3 regions of the Arthrobacter sp. NQ4 genome follow, and region 3 is predicted to be linked to each of the others. Evidence: predicted binding sites of a transcription regulator. Region 3 holds the regulator's gene; each other region holds the start of a gene.

Region 1 (6,918 bases), on a different contig from region 3:
GCGGGGAGGCGAGCGTCTTGCCCCGGAGGTCGGCGGCGGAGGTGATGTCCGGCTTGACCACCAGCTGCGCCCCGCCGGCTGCGGCGCCGGCGATGATGTTGATCGACTGGCCCTGGCTCTTCACGAAGGAGTTGATGGCCGGGTTCGGCCCAATGTAGGTGGCGTCGATGGCCCCTGCGTTCAGGGCTTCGATGGCTGCCGGGCCGGCGTTGAACACCTGGGTGCTGAGCCTGGTGCTGCCGAGTTCATCCTTGATGAAGCCTTTGCTGACGCCCACGAGGGCCGGGGCATGCGTGACGTTTCCAAAGTAGCCGAGCTTCAGTTCGGCCGCGGGGTTGCCTGACGGGGCAGCCTCCTGCGAGGCTGCCGGTGTCCCGCTGTTCACGGCGGACGCGACGGCGGCGCCCCCACCGATGAGGGCCAGGACGGCTGCCGCGATTCCGATCCTCAGGCCGAGCGGGCGTGTGGGCTTGGCGGGCTGCCCGGCGACGATGCGGGTGGAGCCGTGCTGGTCTTCCGGACTTTTGTCCTGCTGGTTTGCCATGGGGAAATCCTTTGCTGGGGTGGATGCTGAGACGAGATTACGGAGCGCCCAGCGGCCCCACAATCAACCCCGTAGCGGGCGTTCATGCGGCGACGCGAACGCTCAACGCGGCGTAGTGCGGCGTCAAAAATCGTCGTGCGGGGACGCTGTTCGGAGGTCCGGCGGAGGAGGCCCTGTTCGACGCCGGGACGCAACGGCGGCCTTCGACGCCATCAGCAGGTGCGGGCCGTGATTCGCGTGCCGCATTGTGGGTACGTGCACGGCATGGGGATTTTGTAAAACTAATCAAGGAGACTCTCATGTTGCTTTGGATTGCCATCATCATCGCCGTTCTCTGGCTTCTCGGATTGCTCGCGAACATTGGCGGCGGCCTGATCCACATTCTGTTGGTTGTCGCAGTGGTGGTCCTGATCTTCCACTTCGTCCGTGGCAGGTCCCGCGTCTAGCAACCCCGCGTCCCCGCCGCCGGCCCAGCGTCCGGCGGCGGGAACCGTCGGCCCCAGGCCGCCTTGCAGCCCCAGGCCGCCTTGAGCTCTTCAGGCGCCTGACCCCTCACGCCGCCTTGACCAAGGGCAGCTCGTCCCAGTGCGTTGTATAGCGGGGCGAGCGCATGTCACGTTTCATGGTCCAGTCCAGCCCGGACCTGATGCCCGCGTGCCCCAGCCCGATGGTGCCCCGCCCGAAGCGGCGGCTCACATCCTCAAGCAGCGGCCCGATGCCGCGTTCCTCATGCCGGTTCTCGAAGGGCTCCAGGGGCGGCTGGTTTCCCGTGGGCCGCAGGTCGGTGAGCATCAGCCCCGCCTTGGCGTATTTGAGCCCGTCCCGGATACTGGGCAGCAGCGCATGCGCCGCCCTGGTGAGCAGCAGCGGATCCGCCGTAGGCATGGGCAGCGTGACGCATACAGACGGGTACGCCTGCTCGTGGTCCCGGAAGGGGGACGTGGCAGCAAACGCCGTCAGGACCTTTGCCTGCAGCCCGTGCTTTGAGAGCCTGGCGCTCGCCTGCTGCCCGTAGATGCTGAGCACCTCCCGAAGTCCGGCGGCGGTGGTCACAGGGGTGGCGAAAGAGCGGGAAAAAATCAGCTGGTCGCGGCCGATGCGCTCTTCTTCCATCGGGATGCAGGGGGTGCCCCGCAGTTCCAGGACCGTGCGCATCAGCACCACCGAGAACTTATCCCTGATCATTACCGGATCCGCCCGGACAAGGTCCTGGACAGTGACGATGCCCAGCACATTGAGGCGCTTTGTGAGCCGCCCGGCAATGCCCCAGATCTCATCGACAGGAAGCCGGGACATCAAACCCTCCCGCACGTCACCCGGAACGGATTCCCACAGGCAGACTCCGCCAAAGGCGGGATTGTTCTTGGCCCATTTATTGCAGAGTTTCGCCAGGGTTTTAGTGGGGGCGATGCCAACGCACACGGGAACCCCCACGTGCCGCCGGACTGCCTCTTTCATCCTCCGGCCAAGGGACAGCAGCTCGTCCGGGGTGCCCTTGACGCCCAGGAATGCCTCGTCGATGCTGTAGACCTCCAGCCAGGCCGAGTACCTGCCCAGCAGTTCCATTACGCGGGAGCTGATGTCGCCGTACAGCTCATAGTTGCTGGATTTTGCCACCAGGCCCCACTCCTTGGCCCGCGGCGCGAGTTTGAACCACGGTTCGCCGGTGGCGATGCCCAGTGCCTTCGCTTCCGGGGAACGGGTCACGGCGCAGCCGTCATTGTTGGAGAGCACCACCAGCGGCCGCCCTTCCAGGGAGGGGTCGAAGGCGCGCTCGGCGGAGGCGTAGAAGCAGTTGACGTCCACGTGCGCGATCTGCGGCATCTGCCGCATGTGGACGGGCTTAGCCATGCTGGTCCCCAAGCGCGGGCAGCTCAGACATGGTGCAGGCACCTGGTGGCAACGCCCCAGATGGTCAGCTCGGACAGTGCGGGCACGTGGATGTCCGGGTACTTGGGGTTCTCCGCCTGCAGCACCACGCCAGTGCGGGTGATGCGCAAGCGCTTGACCGTCAGTTCCCCGTCCAGGACGGCGATCACCACGGCCCCGTCCCTGGGCTCGAGGGCACGGTTGACGATCAGTTCGTCCCCGTCGCTGATGCCGGCACCCTCCATGGAATCCCCCGTCACCCGGACCACGAAGGTGCTGGTGATGTCCTTGATCAGGTGCGCGTTCAGGTCGATCCGGCCGTCGAAGTAGTCCTGTGCCGGCGACGGAAAGCCCGCCGCCACCGCGACCGGGGAAATCAGCACCGAGAACAACGAGGCGCCCGCGTCTATCACGCGGGGACCGACAATAACGCCCACAACACACCTTTATTCGAAAATATGTTCGATAGTTTCAGTGTAGCCCCGAGGGCTGACAACGGGCAGTCCCGCTCGGGGGGACTAGACTCAGGCCACTGTCTGCTCTGGGGGAAACGATGCGGTTGGTACGGCTTTGGTGGATTGCGGCGGCGATGACGCCGGGACTGGCGGGGTGCGCGTACAGCGAGGTACCCGAGGGGCAGGCTCCAGTGCCGCCGCCCCCGGCCACCGCTGCCGCCCAGCCCGGCGCCGATCCGCGTGCTTCCGGGGTGGAAGACATGCGCCAGTGGTCCCAAGAGCAACTGCAGCCCAGGTTGCCCGGCGAGTTCGCCGGTTCCACCAGCTCGAACACCACGGTCAGCTTCGGATTCACTGGCGCGGAACCGGGTGGCTATGAGGTGCATTTCACCTGCGAGGGTCCGGTGACGGCAGAGGTTTCGCTTGCCAGCCAGGCCGGCGCCGAAGTCCTTCCCCCGCTGCAGGTCCCCTGTGACGGGAACATCTTCAAAACGCAGGTGGCGCTCGCCGTCCGGGGAGTGGACTTCGTCATGACTCCGGAAGGCGGAGCAGAGGGCCGTTACGCCTTCCGGCTGGTGCCGGCCTCCGCGAAGCCTCCCACCACGGTGCTGCCGGGAACGGATGGGCTGAAGGCCGTGGTCCGCTCCAGTCAGACGTCCGCAACGGGACCCGAGGTGGAGCTCAAGGGCCACATGGACAGGGACGGGGCCGGATGCGTCATCCTGCAGGCTGCCGACGGGAACGATTACACCCTGATCTTCCCCGAAGGAACCAGTTTCGACGCTGAAACGCTGGTAATGCCCGGCGGCCAGCGTCTTGCCGCCGGCGCCCCGGTAGTCCTCAAGGGCACCAGCGCCCCGGCCGATGAAAGCCTAAGCATGTGCCTGAACTACGCCCGGCTCCTGTCCGTGGAATCGGCGCACGGGAGCCAACCGCCCACGTAGACTTGCAGGATGCGGTTGGTAGCAAGCGATATTGACGGAACGATCCTCGGACACGACGGAAAAATCAGTGACCGCACCATCCGTGCCTTCCACGCCTGCCGGGATGCCGGCGTCGAACTGGTGTTTGTGACCGGACGCCCGCCCCGCTGGCTGCACCCCCTGGAGGAACAGCTGGGCCACACCGGCCGGGTGATCTGCTCCAATGGTGCCGTCGTGTGGGACCTTGAAGCGGACCGCCTGGTCTCCGCCCGCACACTGGCCATCGAGACCGTCCTGGAAGCCCGCCGCATCATCAAGGGGCTCCGCCCGGCTGCGCTGTTCGCCGCGGAAACGCTCACCGGATTCCACCTGGAACCGGGCTTCATCGAAAACGACTCCAGCGAACTTCTCGCCGAATTCACCCCGGCGCCGTTGAAGCAAACCCTCACGGACGATGACTCCGTGGTCAAGTTCCTCGCCATCGTCCGCGATGGCACTCCGGACGATTTCCTCGCCGAGGTGGCGCCCGCCGTCGAACACCTGGCCGCCACCACCCACTCCTCCCCGGGCGTTGCGATGCTGGAACTGTCGCTGCCCGGCGTGAACAAGGCCGTCACGCTTGCCGAATACGCACGCGCACTGGGCATCGACGCCGCAGACGTGGTGGCCTTCGGCGACATGCCCAACGACATCGAGATGCTCCGCTGGGCCGGTCATGGGTACGCGATGGCCAGCGGCCATCCGGAAGCCATCCGCGCGGCCGGGCAGCAGGCGCCGCATTTTGACGACGACGGCGTGGCCCAGGTTTTGGAGGCCCGGCTCGCTGCCCTGGGCGTCCAGTTTTCCTGACGCCCGGGCTGTCCTGGACCCGGCACCCCCATTTTCACAGCTTGCGCTCACCTGGCGTTTACCTTCCCTGCGTAGCGTGAAGCGTGGAGAGCAGGCACCCTCCCGCCGGCTCGAAGGGGGCAACGATGGCACGAAACGTCAGGCAGCACGCGGCCGATGCGCCGCAGCGCAAAGCAACGCCCGCTCCGCACTGGAAACAGTTGCGCCAGGGTGACCGGGTCCGGGTCCTGTTCGCGCCCGGATTCGAGGCAGGCGGCGTGGTGGACACCGTCACGGCGGACCACACCGCGGTATGGGTCCACCTGGACGCCGGCCGTGGGCGGACCCTGCTGCACTGCGGCGACGGCGTGGACATCCTTCCCTGCGGAGAGACCGCCTGCCTGGACTGACGGTGGGTTTCCACTCATGGTGGGGGCGGTAGGCTCGCAGTGTGAGCCTGCCTTTCTTCGAGCACCCTGACGACGCCGGGCGGCAGCTTCCCATCGCCATGGCGCACCGAGGATTCTCGGCTGAGGGCCTGGAAAACTCCATGGCCGCGTTCCGCGCCGGCGTCGACCTCGGCTTCCGCTACCTCGAAACGGATGTGCACGCGACGGCGGACGGCGTGCTGCTGCTCTTCCATGACGAAACCCTGGACCGGGTCACGGACGGCAGGGGCCGGGTGGCGGAACTTCCGGCCGCGGACGTGGCCAGGGCGCGGATCAACGGCCGCGAGCCCATCCCCACGTTCGACGAACTGGTCACCCAGCTTCCCGAAGCGCGGCTGAACCTCGACGTCAAGGACTGGGGCTCGGTCCGCAGCACCGCTGCCGCGATCGAGCGGCACCAGGTGCACCACCGCGTTCTGGTGACCAGCTTTTCGGACCGCCGGCGGCGCGCGGTGCTGAAACTGCTCAGCCAGCCTGTGGCTTCGTCCGCCGGAGTGGCCTTGAGCGCCCTCTTCACCTTGCTGGGGCCTGCGCTTCCACGTCCGGCGTTCCGGTGGCTCATGCGCCGGGTGCTCCGGGACGTGCATGCTCTGCAAGTGCCCGTCCGCTATGGGCGGGTGCCTGTAGTCACCACCGGTTTCATCCGGCGGGCGCATGACCTGGACCTGGTGGTTCATGTGTGGACCATCAACGATGCCGGCGAGATGCACCGGCTCCTCCAGTTGGGGGTGGACGGCATCGTCACCGACCGGGCGGACCTGCTCCGCGACGTGCTGCGCGCCCGAGGCCAGTGGCCGGAGAAGCCCGGGCAGGCTAACCGGGCGCCCGGCCCAGCTGCCTAGCCTCTGGCCTGCTCCCGGCTGCCTAGCCCCCGGCCTGTTCCCGGGCGCCTAGCCCTGGTCTGTTGCGGTGGGCGCCGTGGCGTCCCCGGCCAGGCCGGCGTCGTCCGTTGTGCCGTTCTGCTCCCGCTCGCCGTGCGCCCTGCTGTTGTGCGCCTTGTCGTTGTCGGCGTCGCCGCCCAGTGGGCTGTTGGAGACCGGCCCAGGGGCAGCCCCGGTTTTGAGGCCGGGCGCCTTCTGCTTCTCCGCCTCCATTGCGTTTGAGCCTTCGCTCAGGGACGAGTGGACCTCCACGTCGTCGTTGGGATCTGCCGGGTCCGGCACGTCCGTTTTCTCGGTCGGCTTGGATGTCCCGGCCAGGTCCTCCATGGCGTTTTCTGCTGCCTTGCCAATGCTGTCGCCGATACCCATGTGACTGCTCCTTCCGGCGTTGCGTGCCGGCCGCCCCAGCGGCGTGCCGGCCCTACTCCTCCAGAATTATCAGCATGCTTACAATTAGTCCAGTGCTGGGGAACCGAACCGCAGCCGGAGAGGAAAGGAAAGGCTATGAGCACTTACCATCCGGAAAATGACCCGGCGAACCCCGACCGCCCGGGTAAGGAAGAGGTGGGCGCCGCCCAACCCCGTCCGGCGGAGCAGCGCAGCCGGGAGGCGGCCGGCTCGCCGAACCCGGATCCGCTGGAAGGCAATGTCACCGGCCTGGAACCGGGCGGGGGAGTCCCGCCGGGAGAGACGCCGCCGGCGGAGGGCCAGATGAGCAGGGACCAGGGCCACTCCGAATAGGGCCCGGACGTGCAGCGGGGCGGCGCATGCTGCCCGCCGCCCCGCTGACTGCGTCAGGTTCTCAGGACGACTCTGTTCCCCGGGTGGTGGCGCGAGGTTCCCCCGGCCCGGCCAGGTGGCGCTCCAGGCCGTCCATGTCGAGGCGCGTGTTCCAGCTGGCCCAGTCCTTGGGCCGCACCGACGGCCGGCCCAGCAGGTAGCCCTGGCCGGCGCTGATGCCCAGTTCCG
Region 2 (6,918 bases), on a different contig from region 3:
GCCCCTGCGGGAACACCGCGGCCGCTACCGGCGGATTCTGCGCTTCGCTGCCTGGAACCTCGCCGCCACGTGGTGGTTCGAGCTGTTCCTGCCCCGGATTGGCCTCGGCCGGGTGGCCGCCAGGACGCGGTCACGGCGGATGCGGAGCTTTGCCCAGCGCTTCCATGACCTGGCCGTGGACCTCGGTGGCCTCATGATCAAGGTGGGCCAGTTCCTGTCCTCCCGGCTCGATGTCCTTCCGCCCGAGATCACCAAGGAGTTGGAGGGGCTGCAGGACGAGGTGCCGCCGGTCGACTTCCCGGCCATCTCCGCCCTGGCCGCCAGGGAATTGGGAACACCGCTGGAGCACGTTTTTGCCTCGGTGGACCCAGCGCCGATTGCGGCTGCCTCCCTGGGCCAGGCCCACCGCGGCCGCTTGAATCCTGCCGACGCCGGGGACACCGGACTCGACGCCGTGGTCCTGAAAGTGCAGCGCCCGGGCATCGGCGCAATTGTCGACGTCGACCTTGCCGCCCTGCGCAAGGTTGCCGGCTGGCTCAGCCACATCCGGCTCGTTTCCCGCCGCGCCGACATGCCGGCGCTGGTGGAGGAATTCGCCCAGACCAGCCTGCTGGAAATCGACTACCTGCACGAGGCCGTCAACGCCGAGCGGTTCGCCGCGGATTTCGCCGGGGACGACCGCGTGGAAGTCCCGGGCGTGGTGTGGGAACGGACCACCCGCCGTGTGCTCACCCTGGAGGACGTCACAGCCATCAAGATCACGGACGTCCGGGCGCTCCGTGCCGCCGGCATCGATCCCGCCGCGGTTGCACCGGTATTCGCGTCCATCATGTTCGACCAGCTGTTCACCAACGGCTTCTTCCACGCCGACCCTCATCCGGGGAACATCTTCATCACCCCGGTCCCCCCGGACGCAGGGGGACTTCCCTGGAAGCTGACGTTCATCGACTTCGGGATGATGGGCGAAGTCACGGCCTCCACGCGCAGCGGCCTGCGGAAGCTGCTGATCGCAGCCGCCGCCCGGGACGGCAAGGGGCTCGTGGCGGCCATCAATGACGTGGGCGTCCTGATGCCGTCAGCCGACAGCGTGGGCCTGGAACGCGCCATGACGCAGCTCTTCGCCCGCTTCGGCGGCATGGGATTCGCCGAACTGCGCGAGGTCGACCCGCGGGAGTTCCGTGACTTTGCCGTGGAGTTCGGCGACGTGGTCCGGTCGCTGCCGTTCCAGCTGCCGGAGAACTTCCTGCTGATCATCCGGGCCATGTCCCTGACCTCCGGGGTATGCAGTGCCCTGGATGAGCGTTTCAACCTCTGGGATTCGGTGGAGCCCTACGCCGCGCAGCTGCTGCGGAACGAACGGGGCAACGTGGTGCAGGACGTTGCCCGGCAGGCTGTCGACGCTGCCGGTGTTGCCCTCCGCCTCCCGGGCCGCCTGGATGCCCTGGCCGGGAGGCTGGAGGAAGGATCGCTGCAGGTTTCCGTCCCACGCCTGGAGCGCCAGGCTGCGCGGCTGGACCGGGCTGTGCGCCGCTCAGCCTCGGCCCTGGTCTTCGGGGCCCTGCTGCTCGCGGGAGCCATTGTCCGCCCCGACGACCTTGCGCTGGGCAATGTGCTGATGACCGCGTCGGCCCTTCCGCTGCTGCACGCGCTGTGGGTGGGGCGGCGGGGACGTTAAGGCGGCTGCCGCCGTCGGGCGTAACCTAGGGGTGGCCTGCCCGTCCGCGGGCCATGAACCGCCGCCACTGAAACCTGTCGACGTTGAAATTGTCGCCGCCACACCATGGGAGCTTCGCCACAATGCACCACACCGGTACCGGATCCAGCACGCTCACCGTGGTGCGGCAGGACGTGTCGCTCGGCGCGGGCCGGGACCTCGAATTCGGCCTGGAGCTGCTGGCAAGGGCACGGAGCGGCGCCATTGGTCCCACCCTTCGGCTGTACCGGCCGTCGCCCACCGTGGCGTTCGGGCAGCGGGATACCCGGCTGCCGGGATTCGACGCCGCAGCCCAGGCCTGCCGGGACAACGGCTTCGAACCCCTGGTCCGGAGGGCGGGCGGCCGCGCTGCCGCCTACCACCGGGGCACCCTGGTGGTGGACCACATTGAACCGGATACCGACGCCGTCGCCGGATCCAAAGCCCGGTTCGGCTACTTCGGGGACCTGTTTGCGGAGGCGCTGCGGAGCGTGGGCGTGCAGGCGGCCGTGGGTGAAATTCCCGGTGAATACTGTCCCGGCGAATTCAGTGTCCACGGTACCGACCCCGCAGACAGCTCCCGGAGGGTGAAACTGGTGGGCACCGCCCAGCGGGTTGTCTCCGGCGGCTGGCTCTTCAGCTCGGTGATTGTGGTGGAGGACTCCGCCCCGATCCGGAAGGTCCTTACCGACAGCTATGCCGCGCTCGGCCTGGACTGGGATCCCGCCACCGCCGGCGCCGCCAACGATCTGGTGCCAGGCCTGGACGTCGCCGCGGTCGAGCAGGCCATCCTTAACACGTATGCGGGCCATGCCACCCTGGAAACTGCTTCCTTCAGCAGCCTGGGGGCATGACCCGCAACAGTTGTGGTGCGGCGGCCGGTCAGGCGGCCAGGCGGCTCTTGACCTCCGCGGCGGACGGGTTGGTTGCCGCGGTGCCGTCCGGGAAGAGGACCGTGGGGACGGTGCGGTTGCCACCGTTCAGCTGCTCCACGAGTTCAGCCGTGCCGTCCACCTCTTCGATGTTGATTTCGGTGTAGCCGATGCCCTGTGCGTCCAGCTGCTTCTTCAGCCGGTTGCAGTAGCCGCACCAGGTGGTGGAAAACATGGTGATGGTGCCGGATTCGGGAGTGAAGTCCACAGGGATCTCCTATACGTCGCTTGAAAGGTTTCCTTACTGTCAACCGTAGCGTGGCCGGCGGTATTCCCCCGTGCCGGGTGGCCGCTGCGGTGCCTGGATGACAGTTTGTGGCGGGCGGTGGCAAGCTGGTGGCATGTGTGGACGCTACGTAATGGCACGCGCCGTGGGTGATCTCCTGGCCGAATTCGACGCCGGGCTGGAGGACGAGGTCACCATCCCGCCGTCCTGGAACGTGGCACCCACCGACGCGGTCCCCATCGTGCTGGAGCGGCTGGTGGATGGCGATGCCGAGCCCCGGCAGGTCCGCCAGCTGCATGTGGCGCGCTGGGGCCTGGTCCCGTCCTGGGCAAAGGATCCCGGGATCGGATCCCGCATGATCAATGCCCGGAGCGAATCCGTGCTGGAGAAGCCGGCCTTCCGGAAGGCTGTGCAGTCCCGCCGCTGCGCCGTCCCGGCGGACGGCTACTACGAATGGAAGCAGGGGCCCGGGAAATCGAAGCAGCCCTACTACGTGCACCCGGGCGGGGACCATGGGTTGGTTTTCGCCGGCCTCTACGAGTGGTGGAAGGACCCGTCCGTGCCGGAGGGGGAGCCCGGACGCTGGCTGCTGTCGACGTCGATCCTCACGGCCGACACGCCGCCGCCAGGGACGGAATCCACCATCTTCGGGAAACTGACCGAGCTGCATGACAGGGTGCCGCTGCCCATGGACAAGGCCACGATGGAGGCCTGGCTGGACCCGCAGGCGGACGATGCCGCTGCACTCGTTGACCTGGTGCGGTCAGGGGTTAAGGAGGCAGCCGCCGACTGGCAGGTGGACTCCGTGGGCAAGGAAGTGGGCAATGTCCGCAACAACGGCCCGGAACTGATCCGCCCGGTGGAAGCCCTGTTCTAGCAGCCCCGCCGGGGCCGCCGCCCGTCAGACGGTGACCGTGCCGGCGTCGTCCACTGCCCAGGTGGGGTTGTACGCCACTTCCCAGCGGAACCCGTCAGGGTCGGCAAAATATCCTGCGTAGCCGCCCCACGCCTTGGTGACGGGCTCGGCAACGATGGCAGCACCGGCCGCCGCAGCCTGTTCCATGACGCTGTCCACTTCCTGCGGGCTTCCCAGGTTGTGGCTGAGCGTGATGCCGGGGACGCCGGCGGGAGGACTGGTGCCGGCTTCGGCCTGCATCTGGGTGCTGTCCCAGAGGGAGAGCACCAGCCCATGGTTCACCTGGATGAACAGGACTTCCCCGGCAACCTCGCGGTGGACGGGCCAGCCAAGGCCGTCCACGTAGAAGGCGCGCGAGGCCTCGACACTGCGGACACCGAGGGAGATAAAGTCGACTCTGGGCTCCATGCTTCGATACTGTCAGATGATGGCGACAATTCAAGGAAACGATAGGGATGCCCGGGCCGACAGGGAACAGCTCGCTGCCGTCCGGGTTGCTGTTGACGAGGTGGATGAGCAGATTGTCACCCTCATCGCCCGCCGCGAGCGGCTGATCAGGATCGCCGGCACGCTGAAGGGTGATGACGCCGAGGTGCGCGCCCCGGGCCGGGTGGAGCGGATCATTGAACACGTGCGGGCTGCTGCCGAGAAAAAGGACATTGACCCGGACATCGTGGAGTCAACCTACCGGGCCATGATCTCCGCGTTCATTGAACTTGAACTGCGGATCCATAAAGAAAACAGCTGAGGAAGAGCTTAGAGCGCTTCCTCCACCGGCACCCCGTGCTGGAACTCCCGTCCGTCCGCCTCACTGAAGGCGGACAGGACATGCCCCTGCCCGAGCCCGTTCAACGCCGTCAGGGGAAAGCTGCCGGTGATGCTGCTCTGTGAGTGGGTGACGCCGGACAGGTCGTAATCCTCTTCGATTCCCTGGTCCCGGTTGAACGCGTAGCAGGCGATGGCCTCCCCGTTCATGAACTCAATGCACAGCCGGCGCTGCGCCGAATAATCAGGCGAGGCTCCCATCAACCCCACCACGTAGGCACCGGATACCGGTATGGTGCCGTCGATATCGAACGTGGCGACCAGGGTGGAGTCCTCGGTCTTGATGCTGGCCTGCTTCAGGAGTGCGTCATCGGTACTCATGCCAACATCCTGCTCCCTGCCGCACGCCCCGTCCACCCCCGCCTATGTTTTGATGCCATCCCGGCGTAGACTGGTTTTATTCGAATACATATTCGAATACCTGTTATGGGGAGAATCGTCCGGGAGGTGCGCATGGGCATGTTCAGCGAGTCTGTTGACGTGGTGTGCAACGAAGCCGGACAGCCGGAATCGTTGACCTGGGCCGGGGCTTCCTACACCGTCTGCGCCGAACCCCTCCGGTGGTACGAACGCCGGCAATGGTGGGCGGAGGACAGCAGGGCACCGCTGGGAAGCGGCCAGGGCGTGGTGGATCACGAAATCTGGCGCGTGCAGGTTCTGCCCTCCCGGGCAGCCTCCCGTTCCGCTGCGCCGGAAGAACCGGTCGGCGCAGAACCCCTCACCCTTGACCTGACCCGCCATCTCCGCAGCAACCGCTGGCGGCTGCTGCGGATCCATGACGCCCTCCGCCACAGAACAGCCTGACCAGTCCAGCATGAGCTTCACCCACCTTCACGTTTCCACGGCGTTCAGCGCCCATTACGGTGTTTCCTGGCCGGAGGAACTGGCCATGGCTGCCGCCGCTGACGGTGCCACAGCCCTCGCCTGTACAGACCGGGATGGCCTCTACGGAACCATCAAGCACCTCAAGGCCTGCATGGCAGCGGGCATCGACCCCATTGTGGGGGTGGACCTTGCAGTGTTTGACGACGACGGCGATCACCGAACGCAGGTGTCAGGCAGGGTGGTGGTGCTGGCCCGCGGACAAAACAACGGTGCCGGATACCGTGCGCTGTGCCGCCTGGTTTCCGACGCCCACGCAAGGACCTCGGGGAAAGCCGGGGGAGTGGTGCCCGCTGCTGTCACCCGCGCCGAACTGGCCTCCCGCACCCTGGACCCCCAAACCCTTAAGCCGGTGCTCACCGTACTGCTCGGCCCTGATTCGGATGTGGGCCGGGCCATGGGCGGACGGCGCTACCTGCGGCCCCGGACCCTCTTCAAGCAGTGGCTCGACGCCATGCCCGCCGGAACCGTGGTGGCTGAAATCGTCTCCCAACTCAGCGCACCTGGTACCCCGATGAGCACGGCGCATGCTGTGCGCATGCTCAGGCTCGCCGAGGAACACCAGGTACCGGCGGTCCTGTCCAATGCCGTTAGGTACTGCGCTGCGGACGGAGCACCAACCGCTGACGTCCTGGATTCGGCCCGGACATTGAAGTCCCTGCCCGAACTGGCAGGGGAACCACTCCTGCAGCCCACTGGCCAGGGGTGGCTGAAAACCCCGGCGCAGATGCTGGGGCTGGGCAAGGAAATCATTTCCGCTGCCGGTTATGGTGCCGCAGACCTCAAGCAGCTGATGACGCAGACGGAGGCGCTCGCCGATCTCTGCCGGATCGATCCCACCTCAGACATGGGATGGAAACAGCCCGTGGTTCCCGAAGCATCCGTTATTGGCATCAGCCAGGATCCGCACGCTGAACTCATCCAGCGTTGCCATGCAGGAATCGGCCGGAGGTTCCCGGGCGCCACTGGCAACACGGAGAAGGAGATCCTGGCCCGCCTGGACCATGAGCTGGGGATCATCGACAACCTGGGCTTCTCCTCGTACTTCCTCACTGTTGCCGAGGTGTCCCGGATGATCCAGGACATGGGGGTCAGGGCGGCAGCAAGAGGATCGGGAGCATCCAGCCTGGTCAATTACCTGATCGACGTCAGCCATGTGAATCCCCTCCAGCACGACCTGATCTTTGAACGTTTCCTCTCCAACGACCGCGCCACCCTTCCGGACATCGACATCGACGTCGAAAGCGCTGAACGCCACAACGTCTACCACCGCATCTTCGAACGCTTCGGCTCTGAACGGGTAACCCTGATGAGCATGCAGAACGGATACCGCGCCCGTGGTGCCGTGCGCGACGCCGGCCTGGCGCTGGGCATGGACGAAGACGAGGTGGGGGAGATCGCCAAGCAGCTGTGGCGGTTCTCTGCACGGAAATTCCGGGAAGCA
Region 3 (6,918 bases):
CGGATGAGCACGCCCGCGTCCAGCAGTTCCTGCCAGACCTGGTGCGGATTTTCCAGGCCGCCAAAGAACACGTAGTTGGAGTCCGACGCGGCGGGCTTGAGGCCCATCCTGGTCAGTTCGGCCACGATGCGGTCCCGCTGCTTCTTAATGTCCTCGACGTCGGCCATGAGCGCTTCGCGGTGTTCGAGTGCGGCCAGGGCGGTGGCCTGGGTGATGGCGGACAGGTGGTACGGCAGGCGGACCAGGCGCAGGGCGTCGGTGACCTCGGGTGCAGCGGCCATGTAGCCGAGCCGGGCCCCCGCCAGGGCGAACGCTTTGCTCATGGTGCGGGACACGATCAGCCGCTCACGGCCGGGCAGGAGCGTCAGCGCGCTGGGCGTTCCGTCGTGCGCGAACTCGTGGTACGCCTCATCGACTATGACGATGGCCTGGCTGTCCGAACCGGCCTCGTAGACGGACTCCACGACGTCCAGCCCAAGTCCGGTCCCGGTGGGGTTGTTGGGCGAGCAGAGGAACACGATGTTCGGCTGCAGTTCCTTGACCTGGCGCGCGGCCGACTCCGCGCTGAGGTCATAGCCCTCCGCGCGCTCCCCGGTGATGTACTGCGTGTCTGTTCCGCTGGCCAGCAGCGGGTACATGGAGTACGTGGGCGGGAAACCCAATGCGGTGCGGCCCGGACCGCCAAAGGCCTGGAGGATCTGCTGGAGGACCTCGTTGGAACCGTTGGCGGCCCACAGGTTGGTTTCATCGAGCCCATGCCCGAGGTATTCGGCCAGGGCCTTCCGGAGCGCGGTGAACTCACGGTCCGGGTAACGGTTTAGACCCGCAGCGGCCTCCGTCACGGCGGCACTGATGGCTGCGCGCACGTCGGCGGGGACACCATGGGTGTTTTCATTGACGTTCAGCAGAATGGGGACGTCCAGTTGGGGCGCCCCGTAAGGGGTCAGGCCGCGGAGGTTGCTGCGGAGGGGAAGCCGGTTCAGACGTTCTAGCTGGTCGTTCACCTGAACAGTTTAGTTGCCGCGGCAACGACCGGAAAATGTGACGGTTCCTGTTCGCCCTCGGCATGTCCCGCGGCGGCCCGCTCCAGGGCTTGCCAGCCAGCCAGGCAGGCCACTCTCGCAGAGGCCACGAACTCAGGGGTGGCGCCGGTCAGTAGACGGCCGGTCAGTGGGCGGGGACGGTCAGTGAGTGGGGACGGTCAGTGAGTGGGGACGAAGAGCTGCTGGCCCGGAAGAACGGTGCCCGCGGCAAGGTTGTTGAGCTGGACGATGTCCGCCACGACGTCCCGGGCGTCCCGGTCCGGAGCGACGGCGCCCGCAATGGCCCACAGCGACTGGCCGGACTGCACGGTCACCGTGACGGTGGGCGTCACGGCAAGGTCGGCGGCCGAGTCCGAGGCCTTGGCCGGGGAGTGGAAGAGGCCCGAAAGCGACAGCAGGAGTACGGCCAGGAGCACGAGCGGAACTCCGATCAGGACGATCCTCCCCCGGCGGGTCAGCCGCAGGGGTGCGGACGAAGGTGAAACCTGGTGAAGAGATAAAGCTGACATGAACTAAGCCCTCCTGGACTTGCCGTGCTGCCCGGGTGTCCGCCCGCTGCTGCCTTGCCGTTCATATCGCGCCGGGACTTCTCCCGGCCGCGTATTCGAATGGGGCACCTGCTGGTTAGAACACATGTTCGAACTTTGCTTGTTAAGTTTTAGCACCTATCAACGAACAATGTCGAGACTCGCTAGAACAAATGTTTGAAAAAGCAATGTGGCTGGCCTAGTTTTGAAACCACAGAACATCCACCACTGAAGTTGAACAGCAGGGTCTGACAATGACAGTGGGAGTCCTTCCGGCGGCACTGTGGAACAGCGGCACACGGAAGATCCGGCGGCAAGCGAAAGGCATTGGCGAATATGGCAGCAGCAGCCGCCGGGGGCAGGACCGCCCCGCAATCCAAGAGGACAGCCAAGGGCCTGACCCCACGGCAGAAAAAGATCCTCGAAACCATCCAGCGCTCGGTCAACGAGAACGGTTATCCGCCCTCCATGCGCGAGATCGGCGACACCGTCGGCCTTGCGAGCCTGTCCAGCGTGACCCACCAGCTCTCACAGTTGGAGAAGCTGGGTTACCTGCGCCGCGACCCCAAGCGGCCGCGCGCCATGGAAGTGCTGATGCCGCTCACGCTCGACGGCGGGGGCAAAGGCGCCGGCGCGTCTCCTGCGCCGCAGGCTGCGGGCGGCGGCGCCACGGTCACCGAACTGCCCACCGCGCTGGATACGGCCATGGTTCCGCTGGTGGGCCGGATTGCCGCCGGCGGCCCCATCCTCGCCGAACAGCTCGTGGAAGACGTCATGCCGCTGCCCCGCCAGCTGGTGGGCCAGGGCGAACTTTTCATGCTGAGGGTGGCCGGTGACTCCATGGTGGACGCCGCCATTTGCGACGGCGACTGGGTGGTGGTGCGGCGGCAGGCTGACGCTGCCAACGGCGACATTGTTGCTGCCCTGCTGGACGACGAGGCGACCGTGAAGACGTTCCGCCAGCGCGACGGACACACCTGGCTGCTCCCCCAGAACACGCAGTACGAACCAATCCTGGGCGACCACGCCACCATCATGGGCAAGGTCGTCTCAGTCCTGCGTTCGCTCTAGCCTGCGCACGCCTGCGCGGCATCCGCGCAGGCGTTGTCCGGCGGTGTCTCAGGAAGCGTCGGCACCAAGCCGGGTGAGCGCAGCCAGCGCCTTGGCGCGATCGGTGGTGGCCCAGAACGGGGGCAGCGCACCGCGCAGGAATCCCGCATAGCGTTCGGTGGCCAGCCGTGAGTCCAGGACGGCCACCACCCCTTTGTCCCCGGTAGACCTGATCAGGCGGCCGGCCCCCTGCGCAAGCCGGATGGCCGCGTGGGTGGCGGAAACGGACATGAAGCCGTTTCCCCCTGCCTGCGCCACGGCACGCGAACGCGCCGTCATGAGGGGATCGTCCGGCCGCGGGAAGGGGATGCGGTCTATCACCACCAGCCGGCAGGATCCTCCGGGAACGTCGACGCCCTGCCACAGGGACATGGTTCCGAAGAGGCAGGTGTCCGGTTCGTCGGCGAATTGCTTCACCAGGGCGGTCATGGTCGACTCGCCCTGGCAGAGAACAGTCATATTGAGCTTGGGCCGGAGGGCATCGGCGGCCTCTTCGGCGGCCCGACGCGAGGAGAACAGGCACAGGGCGCCCCCACCGGATGCCTTGATGAGTGCTTCGAGTTCTGACAGCGCTTCCGGTGACACGCCGCGGCCGGGCTTGGGCAGGTGGCCGGCGACGTAGAGGATGCCCTGCTTGGGATAGTCGAAGGGCGAGCCAACATCCACGCCCGTCCAGCTGGGGGCTCCGTCGCCTACCAGGCCCAGTCCCCCGGCCGCCGGTTCAAAGGCGGAGCCAATGGCCAGGGTGGCAGAGGTCAGCACGACGGTATGGTCCGCAAAAAGCCCCTCCCGCAGCCTCCCGGCGACGGATAGTGGGGCTATGTTGATCAGCACCGGTGCACTGTCATCGGGCGGTGAGTATCCCTGGCCGGGGTCGAAGGTGCTGGCGCGGGAAAACCACACCACTTCGCGGTTCTCGCGTGCAGCAATGAGCCTTTCGCAGAGTTCCAGGATGAGCATCAGCCGGGAACGCGCCAGCTGCCGCCCGCCGTCGGCTGTGGTGTTGCTGTCCCCTTTGGAATCGGACAACGCGGCCCGGCACGCTTCACGCAATTGGTCCACGCAGTCGAGCTGTTCATCGTTCAGCCCGTTGGGAAGCAGACCGTTCGGCGCGCCGGCAAGAGCCAGCTCCAGGTTGGCAGCTGCGGCGGTCAGGGCATCAACGGTGATGGCGGTATGTTTCCGGGCACCCGAAGCGGCAGCGTGGACCATGGCCACGGACAACTGTCCGGACACGGCGCCAGTAACCCGGTCCTGCAGTTCGTGCGCTTCGTCCACCACCACGACGTCGTATTCGGGCAGGACTGCAAGTCCCTCGAACGCGCTGACAGCCAGCATGGCGTGGTTGGTCACCACCACATCGGCGTCGGCTGCGTCCTGGCGGGCGAGTTCGCTGAAGCATTCGGCGGCCATTGGGCATTTCTGTGCCCCCAGGCATTCCATCGACGTCACGGAAACCTGGCGCCAGGCACGGTCGGTCACACCCGGCAGGAGCTCGTCCCTGTCGCCGGTGGCTGTCTTTTCAGCCCATTCGCGGAGCCGCACCACTTCCTTGCCAAGCTGCGACGATGGTCCGCCCACGGAAGCAGCGAAATGTGGAACGCTGGTGTCCTCTCCCAGGGAGAAGAGCTGACCTTCCGAGGGTTCCTCTGAAGGGAACCCGCCTTCAAGCTTGTGGCGGCAAACGTAGTTGGACCGCCCCTTGACCAGGGCAACCTTGACCGGCCGGTCCAGTGCCGGCGTGATGTTCTTCAGGAGCCGGGGCAGATCCCTGCCCACAATCTGGGTCTGCAATGCCAGCGTGGCCGTGGACACCAGGGCCGGCTTGTTGCTTTCCAGGGCATGGGCGATAAGCGGCACCAGGTAGGCGAGCGATTTGCCGGTGCCGGTGCCTGCCTGGACCAACAGGTGGTTGCCCGTTTCGATGGCCCGGGCCACCTGGCGGGCCATTTCGTGTTGTCCGGTGCGGCTTTGTCCGCCCATGCCGGCGACGGCGCGGTCGAGCAGTTCAAGAACGAACTGCTCGCCCGCCGTCTGCGCAGCTTCGCCGGCCGCGGGGTCAGTCATTGACGACGAATGGTTCCAGTTCAGACGCGAGGCCCTCCCGGACCATCACGGCAGCCCTGGTGCCTGCCTCAACGTGGTCCAGGCTGAGGATTTCGGCGTCGGACTCGTGGAGCTTGCTGAGCAGGTCCCCGCGGTCGTACGGAATGAGCAACTCCATCTTGACCGATGGCCGGGGAATGGACTCACTGATGGCCTTCAGGAGTTCCGGAATGCCCTCCCCCGTCCGGGCGGAGACCACCACGTGCCGCGGCTCGCGCTGCTTCAGCCGCTCCACCACGAAGGGGTCGGCTGCATCGGCCTTGTTCAGGACGATGATTTCCGGCACCTTACGGGCATCGACTTCGCTGAAGACCTTCCGGACCGCTGCGATCTGCCCTTCGGGGTCAGGGTGCGAAACGTCCACCACGTGCAGGATCAGGTCCGAGTCGGCGACCTCCTCCAGGGTGGAACGGAAGGCTTCCACCAACTGGGTGGGCAGCGAACGGACGAATCCGACGGTATCGGCCAGGGTGTACCCCAGGCCGTCAGCGGTTTCGGCCTTGCGGACGGTGGGATCCAGCGTGGCGAACAGCGCGTTCTCCACGAGGACACCTGCGTCCGTGAGCCTGTTCAGCAGCGAGGACTTGCCGGCGTTGGTGTACCCGGCGATTGCCACGGAGGGCACTTCGTTACGACGGCGGTTGGCCCGTTTGGTCTCGCGGGCCGGCTTCATGGCGGCAATTTCGCGCCGCAGCTTTGCCATGCGGGTACGGATCCGGCGCCGGTCCAGTTCGATCTTGGTCTCACCGGGACCACGCGAGCCCATGCCGGCAGCAGCGCCGCCCACCTGGCCACCGGCCTGGCGGGACATCGACTCGCCCCAGCCGCGCAGGCGGGGAAGGAGGTATTCCAGCTGTGCCAGTTCCACCTGGGCCTTGCCTTCGCGGCTCTTGGCATGCTGCGCGAAGATGTCCAGGATCAGGGCCGTGCGGTCGATGACCTTGACCTTGACGATGTCCTCAAGGCCGCGGCGCTGGGAAGGTGCCAGTTCGGCGTCCACCACCACGGTGTCCGCGCCGGTGGCCATGACGATGTCCTTCAGCTCCTGGGCCTTGCCGGACCCCAGGAACGTCCCGGGGTCTGGTTTGTCGCGGCGCTGCACCAACCCGTCGAGGACCTCCGAACCGGCGGTCTCGGCGAGGGCAGCGAGCTCACGCAACGAGTTTTCGGCGTCGGCAAGCGTTCCTTCGGACCAGAGCCCGGCGAGGACGACGCGTTCCAGGCGCAGCTGCCGGTATTCGACCTCGGTGACGTCTTCGAGTTCGGTGGACAGGCCTGCCCGCCGGCGCAGGGCGCGCCGTTCCTCGAGGTCCTGCTGGTCGCCGTCGTACGTTGAGTGTTCTTCGTCAAGGCGGGAAATGGCCTGCGCCTTGCCAAGCACCGCTTTTCCACTGCCGCCTTCACCACCGGGCGTGCTGACGTTTCTGGCCGGTACGTCCTTGGCGAGGATCCGGTCGATGACAGCCTGGATCTCCTGCGGACTCATGTCCTGGGCGGCTGGATCGGAACCGGTATTGGGCTGGCTGGTCATGGTCTCCTTTGAAGATTCGGCAGTTCCAGAATAGTGCTGATTGGGTGGAAGTTGGAAAGTATTCGCGCTGGGCTGACGGCCTGCGGTCATGCAGTTCTCCTGGTTGTTTCGCCGCCGGCTGCAATGCCGGGGCTCGAATGCCGCCTCACGACGGCGGCAGGGCTGGAAGAGGCCGGAGAATGGCAGGAAGTGCAGCAACGGGCTGACTTTCGAGTGTTGTCCGGCGTCCGGCTCAGACGGAACGGTCTGGCCGGTGCACAAAGCGGAAGGCATGGAAACCTGCGTCGCTGCGGGACGGACTGTCGCTGGAGGACAGGCTGCGGACGGGCATGGCCCGTACCGGCTACTCGAAGATCAGGAACATGCCTTACAGCGTACCAGAAGGCCTTCACGCCGGTTTCCCATTACGCTGCAGGGGGAACTACTCTGGCCAGTTATGGAGTCCGCACACTATTTCAGCACGTCCCCTGCCGGCCCCTTTACCCGGAAGCCTTTGACGGTGGAATTGGCCGGTGAGACGCGACGGCTCCAGACCTCTACGGGCATCTTCAGCCCCGACGGAATCGACAAGGGCACCGCGGTGCTCCTCGCCGAAGTTCCG

Evidence for each region. Region 3 encodes LexA, which represses DNA repair genes until DNA is damaged. Its sites were predicted from a motif close to TCGAACANNTGTTCGA; they were not measured.
Region 1: a site for LexA is predicted at 2,864-2,879, ahead of PUN51_RS14530 (LexA family protein). Genes of this name have one in related genera too.
Region 2: a site for LexA is predicted at 4,994-5,009, ahead of PUN51_RS05620 (DUF6504 family protein). Genes of this name have one in related genera too.

What each region holds. Positions count from the first base shown of each region.
Region 1 covers NZ_JARETC010000008.1:126,315-133,232, forward strand. The annotation lists gene PUN51_RS14515 (ABC transporter substrate-binding protein) at 1-544, opposite strand, end outside; gene PUN51_RS14520 (lmo0937 family membrane protein) at 844-990, shown strand; gene PUN51_RS14525 (Y-family DNA polymerase) at 1,097-2,395, opposite strand; gene PUN51_RS14530 (LexA family protein) at 2,419-2,850, opposite strand; gene PUN51_RS14535 (hypothetical protein) at 3,003-3,812, shown strand; gene PUN51_RS14540 (HAD family hydrolase) at 3,822-4,640, shown strand; gene PUN51_RS14545 (hypothetical protein) at 4,766-5,029, shown strand; gene PUN51_RS14550 (glycerophosphodiester phosphodiesterase) at 5,071-5,910, shown strand; gene PUN51_RS14555 (hypothetical protein) at 5,959-6,318, opposite strand; gene PUN51_RS14560 (DUF6480 family protein) at 6,454-6,690, shown strand; gene PUN51_RS14565 (EAL domain-containing protein) at 6,752-6,918, opposite strand, start outside.
Region 2 covers NZ_JARETC010000002.1:395,849-402,766, reverse strand. The annotation lists gene PUN51_RS05655 (ABC1 kinase family protein) at 1-1,675, shown strand, start outside; gene PUN51_RS05650 (lipoate--protein ligase family protein) at 1,798-2,547, shown strand; gene PUN51_RS05645 (mycoredoxin) at 2,576-2,833, opposite strand; gene PUN51_RS05640 (SOS response-associated peptidase) at 2,967-3,728, shown strand; gene PUN51_RS05635 (VOC family protein) at 3,753-4,175, opposite strand; gene PUN51_RS05630 (chorismate mutase) at 4,192-4,515, shown strand; gene PUN51_RS05625 (hypothetical protein) at 4,524-4,913, opposite strand; gene PUN51_RS05620 (DUF6504 family protein) at 5,046-5,396, shown strand; gene PUN51_RS05615 (DNA polymerase III subunit alpha) at 5,407-6,918, shown strand, end outside.
Region 3 covers NZ_JARETC010000003.1:41,410-48,327, forward strand. The annotation lists gene PUN51_RS06645 (histidinol-phosphate transaminase) at 1-1,004, opposite strand, end outside; gene PUN51_RS06650 (LysM peptidoglycan-binding domain-containing protein) at 1,202-1,552, opposite strand; gene lexA (transcriptional repressor LexA) at 1,907-2,641, shown strand; gene PUN51_RS06660 (ATP-dependent DNA helicase) at 2,690-4,747, opposite strand; gene hflX (GTPase HflX) at 4,740-6,317, opposite strand; gene PUN51_RS06670 (class I SAM-dependent methyltransferase) at 6,754-6,918, shown strand, end outside.